3 regions of the Streptomyces sp. NPDC051018 genome follow, and region 1 is predicted to be linked to each of the others. Evidence: riboswitches for the same ligand, from Rfam matches in the RefSeq annotation. Region 1 holds a riboswitch; each other region holds the start of a gene.
What was found. Region 1 has a riboswitch for cobalamin ahead of ACIBCM_RS03665 (cobalamin biosynthesis protein). Riboswitches for the same ligand answer to the same signal wherever they lie in the genome.
Positions count from the first base shown of each region.

Region 2: it holds a riboswitch for cobalamin, as region 1 does, so the genes downstream of both, ACIBCM_RS09725 (CbtB-domain containing protein) here and ACIBCM_RS03665 (cobalamin biosynthesis protein) in region 1, are expected to answer to the same signal.
Region 3: it holds a riboswitch for cobalamin, as region 1 does, so the genes downstream of both, ACIBCM_RS07470 (prenyltransferase/squalene oxidase repeat-containing protein) here and ACIBCM_RS03665 (cobalamin biosynthesis protein) in region 1, are expected to answer to the same signal.

Region 1 is NZ_JBITFN010000001.1:897,472-904,825, forward strand. It holds gene cobN (cobaltochelatase subunit CobN) at 1-2,662, opposite strand, end outside; gene ACIBCM_RS03660 (cobyric acid synthase) at 2,659-4,233, opposite strand; gene ACIBCM_RS03665 (cobalamin biosynthesis protein) at 4,230-5,216, opposite strand; cobalamin riboswitch at 5,396-5,535, opposite strand; gene ACIBCM_RS03670 (hypothetical protein) at 5,679-5,903, opposite strand; gene ACIBCM_RS03675 (anion permease) at 5,916-7,136, opposite strand.
Region 2 is NZ_JBITFN010000004.1:201,207-208,560, forward strand. It holds gene ACIBCM_RS09710 (VOC family protein) at 1-67, opposite strand, end outside; gene ACIBCM_RS09715 (hypothetical protein) at 364-1,101, shown strand; gene ACIBCM_RS09720 (CbtA family protein) at 1,228-1,986, opposite strand; gene ACIBCM_RS09725 (CbtB-domain containing protein) at 2,207-2,425, opposite strand; adenosylcobalamin (AdoCbl) riboswitch at 2,472-2,565, opposite strand; gene ACIBCM_RS09730 (histidine phosphatase family protein) at 2,709-3,275, shown strand; gene ACIBCM_RS09735 (SigE family RNA polymerase sigma factor) at 3,573-4,262, shown strand; gene ACIBCM_RS09740 (hypothetical protein) at 4,255-4,698, shown strand; gene ACIBCM_RS09745 (hypothetical protein) at 4,961-6,058, shown strand; gene ACIBCM_RS09750 (VOC family protein) at 6,124-6,531, shown strand; gene ACIBCM_RS09755 (hypothetical protein) at 7,124-7,351, shown strand.
Region 3 is NZ_JBITFN010000003.1:252,566-259,919, reverse strand. It holds gene ACIBCM_RS07500 (TetR/AcrR family transcriptional regulator) at 1-244, shown strand, start outside; gene ACIBCM_RS07495 (MerR family transcriptional regulator) at 397-1,596, shown strand; gene ACIBCM_RS07490 (hypothetical protein) at 1,593-2,102, shown strand; gene ACIBCM_RS07485 (hypothetical protein) at 2,483-2,743, shown strand; gene ACIBCM_RS07480 (enoyl-CoA hydratase/isomerase family protein) at 2,764-3,552, shown strand; gene ACIBCM_RS07475 (hypothetical protein) at 3,635-5,047, opposite strand; cobalamin riboswitch at 5,176-5,251, opposite strand; cobalamin riboswitch at 5,354-5,498, shown strand; gene ACIBCM_RS07470 (prenyltransferase/squalene oxidase repeat-containing protein) at 5,611-7,354, shown strand, end outside.

The DNA of each region.
Region 1 (7,354 bases):
GGGTGCGCATCGCCGAGGTGCCCCAGACGGTCAGGCCCACGGACCGGGGATACGCGCCGGTGTCGGCGAGATAGCGGGCCACCAGGGAGTCGGCCAGCGACTGGCCCACCTCCCACGACAGCCGGGACGGGATCGCCTTGGGGTCGACGGAGTAGAAGTTCCGCCCGGTCGGCAGGACGTTGACCAGGCCGCGGGTCGGCGATCCGGACGGTCCGGCCGGGACGTATCCGCCGTCCAGCGCGTGCAGGACGTTGCCGATCTCGTCCGTCGTCCGGGCCAGCCGGGGTACGACCTCACGGCAGGCGAACTCCAGCACCGCGACCGCGTCCGGCAGTTCGCACTCCAGCACCCGGCGGACCTCGGACGTCACCCGGTCCGGCTCCCAGTCCAGGGACTCCATGCCCTCCGCCAGCCGCCGGCACAGCTGCTCCAGCAGATCGATCGCGTCCGCGCCCGTACGCGCGGGAAGGCCGGGGACCAGCGAGGCCAGCGCGTCCGGAACCTTGACGGGCGCGCCGGGCTCGGCGAGCAGTTCCTTCTCCACCAGTCCGAAGTGATCCGCGACAGCGGCCCGCAGACCGGGCAGCGCGTTCGCCGTGCCGCCCCACACCTGGGAGGCGCGCAGCACCGCCAGCACCAGATTGACCCGGGCCCCGGCCTCGGGCCCGCCGCCGAGGACATGGAGTCCGTCCCTGATCTGGACGTCCTTGATCTCGCACAGATAACCGTCGATGTGCATGACGAACTCGTCGAACTCGTCGTCGTCCGGCTGGTCGTCGACCCGCAGATCGTGATGGAGCTCGGCCGCCTTCACCAGCGTCCAGATCTGCGCCCGCACCGCCGGTGCCTTCGCCGGGTCGAGATCGCTGACCAGCGCGTACTCGTCGAGGAGCTGTTCCAGCTTGGCGAGGTCGCCGTAGGTGTCGGCGCGCGCCATCGGCGGCACCAGATGGTCGACCACGGTGGCGTGCCCCCGGCGCTTGGCCTGGGTGCCCTCACCGGGATCGTTCACGATGAACGGGTAGACGAGCGGCAGTTCGCCGAGGACCGCGTCGGGGCCGCAGCCCGCCGACAGGCCGAGCCCCTTGCCCGGCAGCCACTCCATGGTGCCGTGCTTGCCCATATGGACGACCGCGTCCGCGCCGAACGACTCCTCCAGCCAGCGGTAGGCGGCCAGATAGTGGTGCGAGGGAGGCATGTCCGGGTCGTGGTAGATCGCGATCGGGTTCTCACCGAAACCACGCGGCGGCTGGATCATCACGATGACGTTCCCGAACCGGAGCGAGGCCAGCACGATGTCGTCGCCGTCGACGTAGAGCGAGCCCGGCGGCTCCCCCCAGTGCTCCAGCATTCCGTTCCGCAGCCCCGGCTCCAGCTTGTCGAACCAGGCCCGGTAGTCGGCGAGCGGTACGCGCGCGGGAGCGGCGGCGAGCTGCTCCTCGGTCAGCCACTCCACATCGTGCCCGCCCGCGCCGATGAGCCGGTGGATCAGCTCGTCCCCGCTGTCCGGGTGGCCCTCCACCCGGTATCCGGCGTCCCTGAGCGCGTCGAGCACCCGCACGGCGGAGACGGGAGTGTCGAGCCCCACTGCGTTGCCCACGCGTGAGTGCTTCGTCGGATACGCGGTGAAGACGAGCGCCACCTTCTTCTCCGCGTTCGTCTTGTGCCGCAGCCGGGCGTGGCGCACCGCGATCCCCGCGACGCGCCCGGCCCGCCCGGGATCGGCGGCGTACACCGGGACACCGTCCGGGCCCTCCTCCTTGAACGAGAAGGGGACCGTGACGATCCGCCCGTCGAACTCGGGGATCGCGACCTGCATCGCCGCGTCCATGGGGGTCAGGGCCGCGTCCGACTCCTCCCAGTCGCGGCGGGACGAGGTGAGGCACAGACCCTGGAGGACGGGTACGTCCAGCTCGGCGAGCGCGCCGATGTCCCACGCCTCCTCGTCCCCGCCCGCGCTCGCCCGGGCCGCGGTGGTCCCGCCGGCCGCCAGCACCGTCGCGATCAGGGTGTCCGCCGTCCCCAGCAGCGCGAACAGCCCGGGATCGGCACCCCGCAGCGAACCGACGTACACCGGGAGGGCGTTGGCGCCCCGGGCCTCGATCCGGTCGCACAGCACATCGACGAAGGAGGTGTTCCCCGACAGTTCGTGCGCGCGGTAGAAGAGCACCCCCACGGTGGGCCGCCCCTCCCGCCGCTCACGGGAGCCGTGCACGCCCCAGGCGGGCATCGTCCGCGGCTCGGCGCTCTGCCTCTCCCGGGTCTCCCCGGGCCGTGTGGCGCCCGTCCGCAGGACGTCCTGGTCCAGGAACCGGGCCAGCTCCACCAGATTGTCCGGGCCGCCCTCCACGAGATAGCGCAGCGCCTCGGCCACCGCGCCCGCGTGGACGGTCGACTCGGCCATCAGCTCCGCGTCGGGAACGGCCTCCCCGCCCAGCAGGACGGTCGGGATCCCCGACTCCCGCAGCACGGCCAGCCCGTCCTCCCAGGCGCGCCGGCCGCCCAGCAGCCGTACGACCGCGACGGACGCGCCCTCGATCAGCGCGGGCAGCTCCGCACGGACGTCGACACGGGTCGGGTTGCCGACGCGGTAGGGCGCGCCGGACGAACGGGCCGCCAGCAGATCCGTGTCGGCGGTCGACAACAACAGCACAGTGCTCATACGGGTGCTCCAAGGTCTCCGGGGGCAGGGGGCGCGCCGGGTGGGACGAAGGGAAGATCCGTCGGCGCGCCCCGCTCGATGAGCCGCATGAGCGCGTCCGTGTCCGCGTGTTCCTCGACGAGGTCGCCGAGCCGGTCCAGCTGTTCCTCGCGCAGCGCTCCGAACGACGTGTCCGGAGCGGGTACGAAACGCCTGCCGGTGGCGCTCGCGACCCGTCTCAGGAACTGCCGCCGGAAGCCGTCGCTCTCCAGTGAGCCGTGCCAGTGGGTGCCCCACACCTCGCCGACCCGGCAGCCCTCCGGGCCGCCTCCCGCGACGGCGGTGATGAACGGCTCCCCGCCCAGGACCTCGGCGACGCCGTGGTGGATCTCGTATCCCTCCACGGGCTCACCGAGGGCCGTGCCGGCCGGCCTTGCCAGGGTCTTCCCGGCCGCGAACCGCACGCGTACGGGCAGCAGCCCGAGACCGGTCACGGATCCCGCCCGTGACTCGACCGCGTCCTCGATGTGCTCGCCGAGCATCTGGAACCCGCCGCAGATGCCCAGCACGGGACGCCCCTCGGCCGCCCTGCGCACCAGCTCCGCGGCAAGGCCCCGCTTCCTCAGCCAGTCCAGCGCCCGGACCGTGCCCCGCGTTCCCGGCACGATCACCAGATCCGCGTCGGCCAACTCCTCGGGCCGGTCGGCGAACCGCACCACCACACCCGGTTCGGCGGCCAGCGCGTCCACGTCCGTGAAGTTGGACATCAGCGGCACCGCGCACACCGCGATCCGCAGGACCTCCTCCCCGACGGGCGGCGTCACGGCCGACTCCCGGACCGTTCCGCGCAGGGACACGCGCAGCCCGTCCTCCTCGTCGATGCCGAGCCCGGACGCGTACGGCAGAACCCCGTACGTCCGCCGTCCGGTGAGCCGGCGCAGCATGTCGAGCCCCGGCTCCAGCAGCGAGACGTCCCCGCGGAACTTGTTGACCAGATAGCCCGCGACCAGCCCCTGGTCCTCGGCGCTCAGCAGCGCGGTGGTGCCGAAGAAGGAGGCGAAGACCCCGCCGCGGTCGATGTCCCCGACGACGAGCACCGGCAGCCGGCCCGCCCGGGCGACACCCATGTTGACGATGTCCGTGCGCCGCAGATTGATCTCGGCCGGGCTGCCCGCACCCTCGCAGATCACGGCGTCGTACGTGCTCCGCAGCTCCTCCAGGCACTCCACGACGGTCCCGAGCAGCGCCTCCTGACGGCCGCCGTGGTAGCCGCGCGCGCTCATCTCGCCGACGGGCCTGCCCATCAGGACCACCTGGCTGCTCCGGTCACCGCCGGGCTTGAGGAGGACGGGGTTCATCAGCGCGGTCGGCTCGACGCGGGCGGCCTGCGCCTGCATGGCCTGAGCGCGGCCGATCTCCGCGCCGTCACGGGTCACGAACGAGTTCAGGGACATGTTCTGCCCCTTGAAGGGAGCGGTCCGCACCCCCTGCCGCACGAGCCAGCGGCAGATCCCGGCGGTGACGACACTCTTGCCCGCGTCCGAGGTGGTCCCGGCGACGAGGAGCCCGCCCCCGCGCCTGCGGCCGGTCATCGGGCGCCTCCCCGGCGCAGCCGGTTCGCCGCGGCGCCCGCCGTACCCGCCGCCCGGCGGAACACCGGCCGTGCGGCGACACAGGCGCCGAGCGCGAGCAGCCCGACCCGGCGCGACAGCCGGACGGCCCGTTCGATGTCGCCGATCCCCACCGCGCGTCCCCCGCCGTTGAGCACGGGCCGGTGCTCGACCCGGCCGCCGTACGAGAGGGTGCCGCCGAGCCGTACTCCGAGGGCTCCCGCGAACGCCGCCTCGACGGGGCCCGCGTTGGGGCTCGGATGCCGGTGGGCATCGGACCGCCAGGCCCGTACGGCTCCGGGCGCGCCGCCGCCCGCGAGCACGGCCAGCGCGGCCGTGAGCCGGGCCCCCGGCCAGCCGGCGAGGTCGTCGAGGCGGGCCGAGGCCCAGCCGAACCGCCGGTAGCGGGGGGAGGTGTGACCCACCATCGCGTCCAGGGTGTTGACCGCGCGGAACCCCGCCAGCCCGGGAACTCCGGCCAGCGCGCCCCACACCAGCGCCCCCACGACGGCGTCGGAGGTGTTCTCGGCGACGGACTCGACGACCGCGCGCGCGATCTGCTGCTCGTCCAGGGCGTGCGGATCACGTCCGCACAGATGCGGCAGCCGCTCACGGGCCGCCGCCGTGTCGCCCGCGGCGAGCGCCCGCCCGACGGCACGGGCCTCCCGCCCCAGCGAGGTACCCCCGACGACGGTCCAGGTGGCGGCGGCGGTCAGGGCCAGGGAGGCGGCGGGGCTCCGGCGCGCCCCCCGGGCGAGGAGCGCGGCACCGGAAGCGGCGCCTCCGGCGCACACGGCGGTGTGCAGCGCGCCCCAGCCGCGGTGGTCGCGCCACAGGACACGCTCGACGGCGCCCGCGGCCCGCCCGAACGCGGCGACGGGGTGCCCCCGGCGGGGATCGCCGAGCAGCAGATCGCCGGTGAGGCCGAGAGCGGCGCCGTACGCGAATACTCGGTCGGCACGCATGGGTCAGGCCGTTGCCCCGCCTCGGGGGAACGGTGAACCCGGTGCCGTGCCGGGCGCCTTCAGCCCCTTCGGAGCTCCGGGCGCTCCCAGTGCGTTCGGGGCATTCAGTGCATTCAGGGCAGGAGCTGAACCGCAGCCGCGCATGGCGAAATGTCCTCACTCAGGGTGTCCGCGCCCTGGTTCGACGAGTCCGACGGTGAGAGTTCCTGGCTCCCGGGAGTCATTCCCGGTCACAGTGGCGGGACCGCGCCGGATTCGCACCGGCTTCCTCTGCCTCCGTCGTGATGGCCAAGGAAGTCCACCACGCTCCGAGAACACCCGTCAACCTGCCTTTGACCTGCGGAGGGGCAGTGTGCTGAGCCCCACATCCGGACAGCCGGAGGGCCGGGCACCCCCATCGGGTGCCCGGCCCTTCGACGGAAACGGGTGAGGCGCGGACGTGAGTCCCGACGGCCGCGGCCGTCAGGTGACGATCAGATAGATCCCGTACGCCACGGCCGCCGTGCAGAGCGCGAAGCAGGCGTACGCGCCGGTACGGGCGAGGGCCGCGGAGCCACCGCCTCCGCCTGCCGCCGACTCCTGCTTGCTGAGCGCGACCACGCCGACGGCGAAGAGACCCACCACCACCACGGTCGACACGAGGCTCACGCCGAAGACGGAGCCGAGGGCTTCCCAGTCGATTTTCATGCTGATCTGTCCTTACACCGCGGCCCGGCTCGCCGGACCCGCTTCGGGGGCCGAGGGAGCGGGGGACGGGATGGTGGTCTTGAGGTCGTCCTGGGCGAGGGCGGCGTTGACGGCGCCCACGGGCTCGCCGTGCTCGACGTCGTTCACGTTCGTGTGGTCGACGACCTGGCGGCGCGAGACCAGCCAGATCGCGGCACAGGAGGCGATCAGGAAGACGGCGACGGCCGCCACTCCCCAGTCACCCTGCTTGGTCACGAACTCGGAGCCCGCGGCCACCAGTGCGGCGGCCGGCAGCGTCAGACCCCAGGCCACGAACATCCGGGTGGCGGTGGACCAGCGGACCACCCCGCCCTTGCGGCCGAGGCCGGCACCCATGACGGCACCGGAGCAGGAGTGCGTGGTGGAGAGGGAGAAGCCGAGGTTCGAGGAGGCGAGGATGACACTGGCCGCGCTGGTCTGGGCGGCGAAGCCCTGCTGCGGCTGGAGGTCGGTCAGACCCTTGCCCATGGTGCGGATGATGCGCCAGCCACCGAGGTAGGTGCCGAGCGCGATCGCGACGCCCGCGGAGACGATGACCCACATCGGGGGGTTGGAGCCGGGGGAGAGCACATCGCCGGCGACCAGGGCCAGCGTGATGATTCCCATCGTCTTCTGGGCGTCGTTGGTGCCATGGGCCAGCGAGACCAGACCGGCCGAGGCGATCTGACCCGCCCGGTAGCCCTTCTCCGTGCCCTTGCCGTCCGCCTTGCGTCCGATGCGGTACGTCAGCCTGGCGGCGAAGAACGCGCCGATGCCGGCGACCAGCGGCGCGGCGACGGCGGGAATCAGGACCTTGGTGACGACCGTGCCGCCGTTGACGCCGCTCATGCCGACCGAGGCGATGGTCGCACCGATCAGTCCGCCCATCAGGGCGTGCGAGCTGCTGGACGGCAGGCCTATCAGCCAGGTGGCCAGATTCCAGAGGATGGCGCCGACGAGCGCCGCGAAGATGACTTCGGGGGTGATGCCTGACTCGTTGACGATGCCGCTGGAGATCGTCTTCGCGACCTCCACCGACAGGAACGCGCCGACGAGGTTGAGCACGGCGGACATGGCCACCGCGGTCTTGGGCTTCATTGCGCCGGTCGAGATGGTCGTCGCCATCGCGTTGGCGGTGTCGTGGAAACCGTTCGTGAAATCGAACACGAGAGCTGTCACGATTACGATCGTGAGCAGCAGCGTGATGTGTTCCATTTACCCAGGCAATCTTTGGAGGTCAGTGGCTCGCCGAACGTAGGTAACCTGGGTGAACGGAAGGTGAACTGGGGCCGGACTCGGGGTGTCTCCAACCGGTTCTTATCCTTCCGCTTCCGCTTCCCCCGGGCCGGGATTCCGGTTGCGGCCGTTCGAGGCGGACAGGAAGTGGCTTTCGAGGGATTTTATGGTGATATGCATCACCGCGCTTCCCCGAC
Region 2 (7,354 bases), on a different contig from region 1:
GGTAGAAGGCGAGCGACGCGGCCATGTCGGCGGTGACGATACTGAGCGAATCGAATCGTGGAGTCATCGCCCCACCGTAGGCAGGACCCGGACGAAGGGTCTTGTACGAAACCAAGGGTCTTGTACGAATCGGACGCCACGCCCGATGCCGGCCCAGCCCTCTTCCGATCACCGGTCTTCGTACCGCCGGACACCACCCGGTTTCCGCGGGGAGCTGAGAGGATGACGGCGCCTCCCGGTCCGCGTTCCAGGCGGCCCCGCCTTCCTGGAGCTTCCTCGCCCGAGGCCGGGACCATCACCGCAGTAGACCTCATCGCAGAAGACATCACCGCAAGAGATCAGATCCACGGGGGAGACAACGGGATGACCGCATCGAGGGCCGCGCTCACACGGGACAGCCTGCGACTGAAGATCACTGTCCAGCGGGTGCGGCTCGGAGACGAGGTGTACCGGGTGATCAGCCCGTCGAAGCCGATCAGGCACGGGGCGTTCTTCCAGTCCCATACCTCGTACAACCTGTACGCGGACCGGGCGGACGGCCGGCGCATAGGCGCCCTGTGGCTGCTCGCGGCACGGTCCCCACGGTCCCTGGTCTACCTCCCGCTGCGCGCCCCCGCGCGGAAGTACGGGGGCGAGTGGGACGAAGAGACGCCGTTCGACCTCGTGCTGGCCCACCGGGAAGTACAGTTCCGGCCCTCCCGGTGGAAGCGACTGCGAACGATCATGCGCACGGGGACCGTTCCGCGCGAACTGCGTACCGCGAGCGTGCCGGAGAGCGACCTGCTGCCCGACCCCGGCGAGATCGACTACGCGGCTCCGAGCCGTCGGGAGCCCAGGGAACTGCTCCACCAGCACGTCCATGCCGAGACTCTGTTCCTGACGGGCGGTACGACGGCGTTCCGGGAGGCGGCTCCGCATCTGTTCGCCGTCACGAAGGACGGCCCTCCCGCCGCCGCGACACAGCTGTACTACTCCGGCGGATGCAACTACCACGTCTGTCGTTCCCTCTACCGCTGGGCGGATCTGGAGACCCATGGGTGGGAACAACTTCATATGGAGTTCCGCCCGGCCTGGTTCGGATGGTCGTCGGAGGCCGGCTGAAACGGCGGGAGTCCACCCGAGGAGCCCTCGGGTGACCGTCGGACCGGCCGCCGGGAGGCGCGGTCCGCGGGCCTGCGGCGGCCCGTAAGGGAGACGTACGACCCCAGGGTCACCCGGCGCACGGGGTCAGAGTGCGGCTGTCGTGGCCGGTGTTCCCGTGGACCCCGGGGCCGTCGCCGGGGCGAGGAGCCGTTCCGCCAGCTGTCCGAAGACCAGCCCGAAGACCGTCCACAGGGTGACCTGGATCGCGAGGGTCGCCAGCCGGAACTCCCAGACCACGGTGGCCGGGAAGCCCTTCGGGACCTCGTTGAACGACGGCAGGAACACAAACGCGACCCCCACGGCCACGACGAACCCGGCCGCCGCGGCGACGGTCGCGTTCCAGTTCCCCAGCCGGGGCGCCAGCCGCTTCCCGGCGATCACCGCGGCCACCGCCAGCAGCACACTGAGCACGATCATCAGGAAGTACAGCGCGGTGCGCCCGCCGATGGTGCCGGGGTCCCCGACGGCCGGCGGGTTCGGCGGGTACTTCAGATACGGCACGACGTACACGGTGACCAGTGCGCCGAGGGCCACCAGCGCGGCCGTCGCGCGCGGGCCGAACCGCCCGATACGGCCGAGGGCGACGCAGTACGCGAGCGCGGCGATCCCGCCGATCGCGACGCCGAAGACCAGGACGCCGGTGGCGAGACCGGCGGTCGACTGCATGGCGCGGCTGACGAGTTCCTCGCCGCCGTGCTCATGGCTGCCGGCCTCCTCGAAGGCGATGGCCGCGTCCACCGGGCCCTCGCCGATGAAGTACGCGACGGCCAGCGCGAACACCCCGGCGACGAGGCCCGCGAGCATACCGCGCACCAGCAGGGCTCTGACGGATATGGAAGGCATGGGTGAGTGTTCCCCTGTGTGGTGAAGGCGGCTCGGTCCGCTGCTGCGGACAACGCGTCCGAGATACGGCGCCGGGGCGCCGCGAGAGGGATTCCGGAGGGGGGTGTGCCGCCGGAACGATGTGTGTGCGGGCGAGGCGTCCGGGGTCCGGAGGACATCCGTGTTCCTGGACTTCCGTGTCCCTGGACTTCCGGGGTCCGTTGACGTCCGGGCGCGGCCCTCAGTGGCAGGGGAAGCCGAGCAGATGACGCCCGTCGTGGACCCACTCGTGGACGGTCTCTCCGGAGACGAGCGCGACCGCGCCCTGCTCCGCGCCGACGAAGTAGAGGAGGACCAGCATCAGCAGGCCGAAGAAGGCGGCCCAGGGGGCGATCGCCCTCAGTGAGACGGGGGTGAGTGCCGGTGCGGCGGCGGGTGCGGGCGCGGCGGACTGAGCCATGGCAGAACCTCCTGAGGGAACAACGCGTCCCGGTCGTGGTGCCTGGGACGAGGGCGCTGGGTCTGACTTCCCGCAGAGGTACGGGTACACAGTGGCGCGACCGTGCCGGATTCTCACCGGACTTCCGTCACGCCCTCGTCATGTCCACGTGACCGTACCGTGTACGGCCGGGTGCCGCCATGGCTCGTACGTGCGCAAACGCGCGAACGGCACGGGAAGGGAGGCATGTGAACTCCCGTGATGTGCTTGGCTCTTGGAGCACTCGACGGGAGGGAGTGGGGAGATGACGGTACGGGTGACATTGATCTCACCCGCGACGACGTCCGCGCTGCGGGAGGCACGTTTCGAGGGGGAGGTCTCCCTCGACGAGCAGGGTCTCGCCGCCGCGCGGGCCGTGGCGGGCACCCTGTCGCGCGCCGGGCGGCCGTTCACCGGCCCCTCCCTGCGCTGCCGGGAGACGGCCCGCGCCCTCGGGCTGGCGGCGGAACCCGTGGCCGGACTCGCGGACTGGGACGTGGGCCGCTGGCGGGGACGGCGGCTCGCGGAGGTCACCGGGACCGAGCCGGAAGCGGTGTCCGCGTGGCTCGCCGACCCCTCGGCCGCCCCGCACGGCGGTGAATCGCTCGTGGCGCTGTGCGAACGGGTGGGCGGCTGGCTGGCGGCCCTGCCGGACGGCCAGGTGCTGGCGGTCGTGGAACCCGCCCTGGTCAGGGCGGTCGTGGTGCATGCGCTCGCCCTGCCCCCGGAGGCGTTCTGGCGGCTGGATGTGCCACCGCTGGCCCTCACCGAGCTGACCGGCCGCTCCGAGCGCTGGAATCTGCGCTGCGGGAGCCCGTTGACGGCGGGCTGAGGGCGTCGGCCGGTCCCTGGGTGCGGCCCGGCCGCGCCACCGGCCCCGCACAGGTGCGCTCCGCCGGACCGGTGTCCCGCGCACCGGGATGCATCGGGGCGTACGGTGACGTAACGGGACCCGCTGTCGTGCACCCACCACGCCGGATGCCGCCGGGCCGGCAGCCGCCCACGAAGCCCTCCGGCCCGGCCGCCTGGAGCGAGCGGGCAGAGATCTCCGTCTCGGCCCGTCGACCGGGCAGAACCCCCGAGGCGTAACGTCGACGCGTACCCGCACATCTGCAAGGAGCGCTGACGTTTGACCGAGGAGGAGTTCACGGACTTCTACACCCGATCCGTGCACCGGCTCACCGGCCAGCTGTATGTGATGACCGGGGACTTCCACGAGGCCCAGGACGTGGTCCAGGAGGCGTTCGTACGGGCCTGGGGAGCACGCCGCCGGCTGGAGCGCGAGCGGGGGCCCGAGGCATGGGTGCGGACGGTCGCGTGGCGACTGGCGGTGAGCCGCTGGCGGCGGGTCGTGCGGGGCCGGCACGCGTGGAAGTCGCGGGACGACCCCCTGACGAGCGAAGGGCCGGATCCGGGCATGGTCGATCTGGAGCGAGCGCTGCGCCGTATGCCCTTGCGGCAGCGGCAGTGCGCCGCCCTCTTCTACGTCTGTGATCTGCCGGTGGAGCAGATAGCGGCCGAGACCCGGCTCTCCACCGGCACCGTCAAGACGCATCTGTCCCGGGCCCGCGCCAAGCTCGCCGACCATCTCGGCCGGCCGGATCATCCCGACCGGCCCGACCTTCTCGACCGGCCCGACCTTCTCGACCGGCCCGACCTTCTCGACCGGCCCGACCTTCTCGACCGGCCCGACCTTCTCGACCGGCCCGGCCTTCTCGACCGGCCCGGCCTTCTCGACCAGCCGGATCATCTCGACCCGCCCGACCTTCTCGACCAGACCGATCACCATGCACCGACCGGGGAGAGCCGTGATGTCTGACCTCGACGACCCCGTGCGGGCCGGACTGCGGAGCGCCGCCGGCCGGGCGGCTGAGCACGCTCAGCCGATCGACGCGCGTACGGTCGTCGCCAAGGGGCGGGAGCGCCGACGCCACAGACTGATGGCCGCGACCGGTGCGGGTGTGCTGTGCGCCGTGGTGTCCCTGGCCTCCGTGGTCCTCACGAGCGGGGAGACCGCGCCGGTACGGCCGCCCGTACCCGCGGACGTCCCCTCGGACCCGGCCTCCCTGTCGACCGCCACCCCGGCGCCGAAGTCGACCTCGGGCGCCGGGTCCACCGGAGCCGCGACCCCGGAGGGCGGGCCGCCCCTGTCCACCGCCCCGGCCCCGGAGACCAGTCCGCCGGTGCCCCCGTCCCTGACGATGCCGCCCGGGCCCGGCACGACGGCGGTTCCGGAACGCGGCCCGCGCGGGTGACCGGGGTGCCCTGAGGGCGTCCGCTGCCGGGGTGTGTCCCGGGCGGGATGGAACAGCCTCCAACGTGATCCGCGTCACGTCGTGTCAACCATTTACCTACCTTCCTGCGTAAAGGCCAGCGAGAACCTGACCTTGCGAGGAACCGATGCCCCACCAGACCCAGAGTGACGTCCGCCGTCTGCCCGGCACAGCTGTCACTCCCGCGCGCTGCCGGAGGCTGACGGCCTCACCCTCGGCGGCGGGCGCGGGTCGCGGACGGGTCGTGAGGACGATCCTGGCGGTGTACACCGTGAGTACGGTTCTCCATCTCTGGATCCTCTCCGCGATGATTCCGCCGGGCGGCTCCGGCATCAAGGACCGGCTGCTCGCATGGGACGGGCTCCTCTATGTCTCCATAGCCACCGACGGCTACCCCGACGGCTTCACCCGTACGGCCACGGGCGAGCCGGCGGGCAACAACCTCGCCTTTTTCCCGCTCTTCCCCCTGCTGACCAGATGGCTGCACCGCCTCACCGGCATGGATCCGGGCACGGCGGCCATCGTCATCGCCCACGTCTCGCTGCTGGCCGCGCTGTTCGCCGTCCACGCGCTGGTGACCAGGCTGTACGACACGCGCACCGCGACCATCACGATCGTGCTGCTCGCGGGGGCGCAGCCCATGGCCCTGACCTTCCTCATGGGCTACAGCGAGTCCCTCTTCCTCGCGCTCGCCGCAGGCGCGCTGCTCGCCGCGCACCGGGGCGTGTGGCTGACCGCCGGTTCGCTGGGTCTCCTCGCCGGACTCACCCGCCCCGCCGCCTTCGCCCTCGCGGTCGCGCTCGCCGTGGCGGCCGTCCTCGCCATGCGGCGCGAACGCCGTATCTCCGCACGCCCGGTCCTCGGGGTCGCCCTTGCCTGCGCCGGAACCCCCGCGTATCTCCTCTGGGTCGGCCTGCGTTCCGGACAGCTCAACGCGTGGTTCCTCATCCAGGAGGCCGGCTGGGGAACCCACTGGGACAACGGCGCGTCCTTCCTCGCCTTCCTGCGCGAAACGCTGCTGCGGGGAGAGGGCTGGGTGGCCGTGAGCACCGCGGTGCTCCTGGTCGGAGCGATCTGCGCGACCGTCCTCGCCTGGCACCGCGGCGCGTGGCCGCCGCTGCTGGTCTACGGCTCGACGATGCTCGTCCTCACCCTCGCGCAGAGCAACTTCTACCACTCGAAACTACGGCTCCTCATCCCCGCGATGGTCTTCCTGCTCCCGTTCGCCCGCGCGCTCAGCCGTGCCCGTACACGCTCCGCCGCCCTCGCCCTGGTGGCGGCGACGCTCTTCGGATGCTGGTACGGCGCCCATATGCTCACGAGCTGGCGATACGCGATCTAGACGATCGATTCATCGTTTCATCGATTCTGAAGGGTAGGTGGTCATGGCGATCCCGGACCGGAGGGGTGGCGCGGCCACTTAAGCTGAGCCCCGAGTTGGTCGTCGACTGCCGTGACCCGGAGCGGCTCGCCGCCTTCTGGTGCGCCGTCCTGGGTTTCACGGTGATCGACCGGAGCGAGGACAAGGTCGAGATCGGCTCCTGGGAGCCGTCCGTCGAGAAGGTCCGGGCCCGCCAGATGCCGCCCACTCCGGTGTTCATCCGGGTGCCCGAGGGCAAGACCGTGATGAACCGGCTCCACCTCGATGTCAGCCCGATCGACAGCAGCACCGATGACGAGGTGGCCAGGCTGCTCGGCCTCGGTGCCGTCAAGGCGGACGTGGGCCAGGGCCCCGGCCGGAGCTGGGTGGTCATGGCCGATCCCGAGGGCAACGAGTTCGACGTCCTGCGCACCCTGGCGCCGTCCCGCTTTTGATCCGTTCCAAGGATCGGTGGTCGTTGGCGGTCAGTGAGCTCCGGACGGGCTGTCCGCAGCGGCTCGTTGTGCCGGACGGCGGTGGTCAGCGTGCGGGTTGGCCGCAGCAGCCTGGATGCCGTGCCCGGCCGGCCGGTGATCGGACTGACCAGAGGGGTGTTGCCGCGGCTCGGAAGCTCGGGTGACTACCTGGGAGCGATGGATGGAACGTTCGTTCCAGTGGGATGGTGAGGGTCTGGATGCAACGGCCTTTCATGGGAGCTCCGGACCCGGGGAGTATGGGGAATTCACGGTTCCGAATTTGTCGGCAGCCGGCCACTTTCGCCACCGGAATCACTGATGTCACCGCCATTGCGGCTGACCCGGCGCCGAGAGTCGGCTTGTCGTTCCCGGCTTTCGGGAGACGGTGTCCATGAATTACTTGCGTTCTCAGGACAGATGACAGTTTGACGTACGTATTCCCATTCGCCCTATGGCTTCGGTCATGAGCCGGAAGTACCGTAATGAAGACCGTCGCCCCGGGTGGTCGCGGATGGACGGCATGCCGTGGTGCGCCCGGACGACAGACCGACGCTCTTCTGGAGGGGGAAGCATGGCCGACGAGAAGAAGACGGAAGCGGACTGGTTCGACAAAACCCTGGGCCGGGCGGCAAGGGCCGGCGCGGCCAAGGTCACCTGCGGCGCGTCGGAGATCGCCGGAGTGGGCAAGCCCATCGAGGACTTCGTCACCGAGCAGTCGCGCAAGGGCCAGGAGCGGTACGACAAGCTCTCTCCCGAAGAGAAGCGCCAGATCGACTACTGGCGCACCAGGTCGTTCTGACGC
Region 3 (7,354 bases), on a different contig from region 1:
GCGGGCCGTCGTCGAGACGGGCGTCAATCCCTATGCCCACAGCCGGGAGAGGATCCTGGAGGCCCTTGCTTCGCTGCTGAGCGCGAGCATCGACGCCGGGAGCGTCCGGTCGGACATCAGCGCCGAGGACCTGTTCGCCGCCCTCACCGGCATTGCCCTGACCTGCGGCAGGCCCGAGCAGCGTGAGCAGGCCGAACGGCTCCTCGACCTCATCGGCGACGGGCTGAGGGCACAAGCGCGCTGACACCCCGTCACCGATGGGCGGGGCCGCCGGCTGAGGACCGGGCCTTTGACGGGTACGGCTCCGGCTCCCGGACCGCCAGAGGTTGTGGGCCCTGAGGCCGCCGGCGGGGCCGGGCTTGACCTTCGAGTTGGTTGAAGCCCAATGATGGCGGTGTGCCGAATTCAGAGCTGATGCCGATCGGGGTCTTCGCCCGGCGCTGTGGCCTCACCGCGAGTGCGCTGCGGTTCTACGCCGACTCCGGGCTGCTGCGTCCCGCCGAGGTCGATCCCGTCTCCGGCTACCGCTACTACAGCGCCGACCAGGTGGAACGGGCGACCGCGCTCAGCGGGCTCCGCGGGATCGCCATGCCGCTCACCACTGTGGCGGCGGTCCTCGACGCGGGGTCCGACGAGGCTTCCCGGCTGATCGACGAGCATGTCGCGACGGTACTGGGCGACGCGGCGGCGACACGGCGCAAGGCCGCCGTGATCACCTCCTCGCTCGCCGGCGCGCCGAGCCTGCCGATCACCGCCCTGAAGGGGCCCGTACTGGCTGACGCGGTCGATCAGGTCCTCACGGCGACCGCTCGTGATCCGGGCCTGCCGGTACTCGGCGGACTGCGCCTCGAAGCGAGCGCCGAATCGCTCACTCTGACGGCGACCGACCGCTACCGGCTCGCTTCACGCACCCTGGTGCCGGCCGATCCGCCGTCGATGACATGGGCCGCGACCGTCCACGGCGATGATCTGCGGGCCGCGGCCGCCGAGATCCGCCGCAGCGTACGGGTGCGCCTCGACGCGACCCCGCACGGGATCCGGCTGCGCCGGGCGGACGGGGAAGACCACCACTGCCGGCTGCTGACGGAGGAGTTTCCCGACCATCGGCTCATGCTCGCGTCGCTGCCCGGGGCCACCACCCGGGTGACGGTCTCGAAGGTGCTGCTCCTGCGGGCCCTGGAGGAGCAGCCCGGTGAGCGGATCGAGCTGCGGGTGACCGGCCACGGGATGGACGTGCTCCCGGCCGCTGCCGGGCACCCGGGCATACCGCTCACGGCGACCGTCACGGGACAGGCCCTCCGGATCTCGTTCGAGCTGACCACGCTCTACCCCGCCGTCAGCACCGCCGTCGGCTCCGACGTGATGCTCGACATACGAGGACCCGGGCAACCGGTCACGATCCGCTCCGCCGACCGCGGCGATCTCACCACCCTGGCCATGCCCGTCACAACAGGCCCCGCGACCGAGCGGGCCGACCACAACGACCCGGTCGACCAAAGCGACCCGGCCGACCGCAACGACCGAGCCGGCCACCGGGAAGACCGGACCGACCGGGAAGACCCCGGCCGGGCACGACGACAAGGACCTCGCCCATGACCACCACTCCCGCCAGCCCCGACCCGACGATGGAAGCCATCGGTGAAGCCGTCACCGCGGGGCGAGCCGGTGACACCGCCTCCGCCCGCCGGGACCTCCTGGACCTGTGGTCGGGGATCGGCGTCAGCGGCGACCCGCTGCACCGCTGCACCCTCGCGCACTACCTGGCCGACCTCTACGACGATCCCGCCCAGGCCCTGGCCTGGGACATTCGTGCCCTGGACGCGGCCGACGCGGTGACCGAGCAGCGCGTTCAGGAGCATCACGCCGGCCTGCACATCGCCGGCTTCTACCCGTCCCTGCACCTCAACCTCGCCGACAACTACCGCCGCCTCGGGTCCTTCGATTCCGCCGCCGAGCACCTCGCGGCAGCCAAGGAGCATGCCCCCGGCCTCCGCCAGGACGCATACGGTGACCTGCTGCGTTCGGCGATCGAGCACGTCGCCGAGGCCATCGCCCGGAAGGACACCACCAAGCGGGCATCCGCACCCGGTTCCTCCGTATGACGCACAGAAACGCGCCGCCCGGCGTCCAGGGGCGCCGCCGGTTCGTCGAGCACTGCCGCCGGCGGCCCATCGCCGCTTCCCGGGCCGGCCCCCGGAGACCGGGGTTCTGGCGGGCACGGCGAGGACGGCACCCCAATGTTCTATGGAACGTGTCTTTACTTAAAAGGGAGGGATCCTCTAATCTCACCCAGGAAAGCGGCTGATATGGCTCCGAGTGAAGCGCGCCATAAGCAGATTAGCAATTTACTAAAAGTTGTGGTCGGCCCGGCGGCTTCCTGCCTGTGCCCCCACCACCCCTCTCGGAGTCGGCGTCCCTCTCCTCCGGTCGGGTCGGCGCCTGGGTGAGCGGCTGAGCGACCGTGTGGGAAGGAGCATTGAGTATGCGTGTTCCCGTTGTCCGATCCGGCGTGGCCGACGCCGCCGTGTTCGGTGTCCCCGACCCCGAGTACGGCGAGGCCGTCGCGGCACACGTGGAGCTCCTCCCGGGCGCCCTCGTCACCACCGAGCAGGTCCGGGCCCATGTCCGGGACAACGTGGCGCGCTACAAGGCCCCGCGGGTCGTGGTCTTCGAGGACCGGCTGCCCCGGGAGGAGAGCGGGAAGCCCTTCAAGCGCCGCCTCAAGCAGCGGTACTGGTCGTAGTGGGGAAGGAAGCGGAACGGATGCCGGAAGAGACGCAGTTCATCGAGGTCGAGACGCGGGGCCGGGTATCCGTGGTCACGCTGAACCGTCCGGAACCACGCAACGCCTTCAACAGGGAGATGAAAAAGCAGTTCCACGACGTCCTCGCCGCACTGCGCTGGCAGAAGGACTGCCGGGTGGTCGTGCTCACCGGCGCGGGCAGCTCCTTCTGCAGCAGGGCCGACCTGGCACGCGGCATCGGCGACGGTCCCGTGGACACCTTCTGGTCGCTGCGGCTGAGCACATCGATGATCATGCTGCTGCGGGAACTGCCGCAGCCGGTCGTCGCGGCCGTCCGGGGGCACGCCGTCGGCGGTGGCTTCTCCATCGCCTCCGCGGCCGACCTGCGGATCGCGGCCCCCGACGCGCGCTTCCACGCGCCCTTCGCCAAGCTCGGCATGTCCGCCGGCGACGTCGGGCTGTCGTACTTCCTGCCACGGCTGATCGGGCCCGCGGCCGCCGCCGAGCTCTTCTACACCGGAGGCGTGCTGGACGCACCGCGGGCCCTTGAGCTCCGGTATCTCAACCGCATCGCGGAAGACCCCCTGAAGGAGGCACTGGAGCTCGCACAGCGGATGGCGGAACTCTCCCCGATGGGAATCCGCCAGACCAAGGAGATGCTCAACGCCGGCCTCGGCCTCGGGGCCTTCCGCGACCATCTGGACCTGGAGATGCGGACCCAGGTGATCTGCTCGCTCACCGAGGACCACGCCGAGGCGAAGGCCGCATTCGCCCAAGGGCAGCGCGAACCCGTCTTCAAGGACCGGTAGACCGGGGCCCGTCGGGTCCGCCGGGCGGGGCGGTGCGAGCCCCGCCCGGGGACGGGCCGAATGCCGGCGTCACCCGGCCGGGTCAGGGGCCCCAGCGCAGGGCGATGGTGGCGCCCACGTTGACCACCGTGCCACGGGAGGCGGTGGTGAACGCGGATCCGTCGACACTGGCCTTCCAGGTGTTGGAGCCGCTGTTGGCCTTGCCGTTGACCGCCGTGACGGTGCCGCTGCCGGACGCGGGGGTGACGGAGGTGACACAGCCCGAGGGAGTGGCGCCGGAGCCCGCCGCGGTGAGGACATCGCCGAGCGTGGTGGTCGTCCCGGTCGGGGTGAGGGAGACCGAGCACACCTTCAGACCGCCCGCGCCGTCGTCGACGGTGAGCGCGAGTCTGGTGGCCGTACCGGCGGTGAACGACGGCTGGGCGACCCACTGGGGAGCGCCGGCGGTCGTCGGCAGCGGCGGGGCCGAGGTGAATCCGCCGCCGGCGACCGCCCGGAGGGCGTCGGTGGAGGAGTAGGCGGACGGCACCCCGTCGGTGGGCTTGTACTTGAAGCCGCCGCCGGGGTTGTACTGGTTGGCGATGAGGAAGTCGACGGGGGTCTTGCCCGCCGGGGTGAGGAAGTCGCCGGTCTGGGGGTTGATACCGCAGGCGTTGAGCCCGGCGACGGCCCAGCCGTTGGAGCTGGTGTTGGCCCCGTATAGGGAGTTGAAGGCGCCGGAGGCGTTGGCCAGCTTCAACTTGAGGAAGTTCTTGCCCTGCACCACATCGGTGTCGGTGGCGGGCACCCCGGAGACGCAGAGCGCTGCCAGGGCCGCGCCGGTCATGTCGATGTCGCCGGGCTGGGCGAGCGCCGCCGGGTTGCCCTCGGCCTTGCTGTGGGCCCAGCCGCCGTCGGTGTGCTGGTTGGCGCGGACGCGGGCGACCATGGAGCCGACGAGCGCCTGGGGAACCCGGGTGGCGCCCGCCTGGGTCTTCGCGCCGACGAGTGCGAGCGCCGCGAACACCGTGCCGTTGAAGTTGGCGGAGGGGCCGAAGTAGCCGGGTTCCGCGGTCTGCCAGTAGCCGTAGATCTGGGCGATGAGGTTGCGCGAGGCGGAGACCCGGGCCGGGTCGATGCCCGCGGCGTAGGCGTTGAGGGTCGCGCGCTGGTAGTCGGTGACCACGGGGGAGGCCGAGGGCCAGGCCGCGGTGGAGAGCAGATTGCGGTAGACCGTACGGGCGTTCTTGGTGGTGTCGGTGCCGGGGTAGACGTCCACGACGGCCGTGCCGGCGGCCGCGAACGCGCTGAACGCCCACTCGTTGGAAAGACCCGATCCGGCGTATGAACCGTCCGCGGCCTGAAGGGACTTCAGATAGGCGACGCCGTTCGTCTTCGAGGTGGCGATGTCGGCGGGGGTGGAGGTCGCGCCGGCCGGTGGCGCGGCCAGGGCGAGCGCCGTGAGGACGGCGGGCACCGCGAGCGCGAGGCGGTGTCTGGGGCGGATGGGCGACATGGGCCTGCTCCCTGTGGAGTCGGGACGCGGCCATGCCGTCCTTGCCCGGGCCGCCGTGGGGGCGGGCGGGAAGTCGGGGCCGCTGTCCGGATCGCGTGCATACGGCTTCCAGTGGTGCCTCACCGCACGGGCATTCGGGCTCGGAACGGCTCCTTGCCGTCCCACACCGTTGCGCGTCAGCCCCGGATTCCCACCGGATTCCCCCGTGCGGCAGCCCCGGACGCTACCCGAGCCGTCCCGTCCGCGCCAGATGCCCCATCACGCGGGGTTTGGTCCGCAGCTGAGACTTACGCCATCTTGACGGTGGTCGTTCACCCGTGTTGCACTCCGGCTGACAACTGTTCAGCACCAGGGGAAGCCGGTCGAAGTCCGGCGCTGACCCGCAACCGTAGGTTCCGCGCATCAGTACGCGGGACGAGCCGGATTACCTGGTGCCCGGAAAGCAGCACGAGTACAGCGCCGTCGCGGACTACGGCGTGGTCGTCCCGCCCAGGGGCCGGTTCACCGGACCCCGGGCCGTCGCCACGTTTCCGTCCGTGCCGCGCGGGAACCGAGGGGCAGCGGTGGGGACGGGACTTCATGCGGATCGGTACAGATCGAGGGGCAGACGGCTGCTGTCCCTGGGGACGGCGGCACTGCTGACCCTGGGCGCGGCCGTGTCGCTCCTCACGGCACCGGCGACCGCGACCGCGGCCCCGGTGGAGGAGTGCACCCCGCAGAAGGGCGCCGTCGTCGCCGTCGACTTCAGCAAGTTCGGCGGGAAGGTCGAACGCGGCTGCGACACCACGCCCACCACCGGCTTCGAACTGCTCCACGAGGCCGGGTTCACCACCACCGGTACCCAGTCCCACGGCGACGCCTTCATCTGCCGGATCGGCCACGGCAGCACCGGCACCCAGTACCCGACCCCCGCCCAGGAGGACTGCGTCCAGACGCCCCAGGCCAGCGCCTACTGGTCGTACTGGATCGCCTCGCCCGGTCAGAAGAGCTGGACCTACAGCCCGCTGGGCGCCATGTCGCGCACCCCGCGCGCGGGCGATGTCGACGCCTGGGTCTTCGGAGCCACCGACATCGGCGGCACCACCGGGAAGCCCTCGTTCTCCCCCGACGACGTCAGGGCCGGGGGCGATCCCGGGCCGGGCGGCCCCGGAGACCCCGGGGGTCCCGGTGTGCCGCCCGGATCGGTCGACGTACCGGCCGCGGTGCGCTGGCTCGGCCAGCAACTCAAGGACGGGGAACGGGTCGTCGACCCCGAGACGGGCGCGCCGAGGCACACCGAGACCGCCGAGGCCGTGCTGGCGCTCGCCGCCGCGGACCGCGGCTCCCCGGCCGCGAAGAAGGCCGCGGCCTACCTCGCCACGCCGGCGCAGACCGAGGCGTACGCCTACCCCGACGGCAAGGACCAGCCTCCCAGCGCGACCGCGGCGGCCCGGCTCGCCCTCGTCGCCCTGGCCGCGGGAGAGAACCCGCGCGCCTTCGGCGGACGCGACCTCCTCGGCGATCTGCTGAAGTACGTCTGCCCGGCCCCCGTCGCGGGCGCAGAGCCGGTGCCCGGCTGCCTCACCGAGGGCGACTTCCGTACCACGTTCCAGGCCGAGGGCCAGGCCCTGGCCGTGGTGGCACTGCTCAACGGAAAGGCGACACCGCCGCCCGCCTCGGTGGCCCGGCTGACCGGACTCCAGTGCGAGGACGGCGGCTTCACCGGCATTCTGATCCGCGCGGGCGAGTGGTGCGACAGCGAGCCGGGGACCACCGGTCTGATCCTGCTGGCCCTCCACCGCGCCGGCGGACACGACGCCGTGGTCGCCAAGGGCCGTGAGTATCTGACGAAGACCCAGCTGACGGACGGCGGCTGGCCCGCCTCCGCCTACAGCACCGCCGGCAGCGCCCCCAGCACCGGCTGGGCCGTTCAGGCCCTGCGGGTCCTGGGCGACCGTACCCGGGCCGCCGCCGGTACCTCCTGGCTGTCCCGGCAGCAACTGCCCGGCGGAGCCTTCTCCTTCGAGGACGGCCTGACCGAACCGAAGCTGTACGCGACCGTCCCGGCCACCATCGCCGGCGCCGGCACGGACCTCCTCGCCCTCACCACCGAACCGCCCGAGGAGCCGAAGCCCCCGGTCACACCCCCGGGCAAGAGCCCCGACCTGCGGAAGGCCACCGCCTATCTGACCCACACCAGCCGGCTGCTCCAGGGGCGCTACTACGAGAACGCCCGCGGCAGCGGCTTCGCCGACTACGGCCTGACCATCGACGGGGCGTTCGCGCTCGCCGCCACCGGACACGACAACAACGCCCTGCGGACCGTAG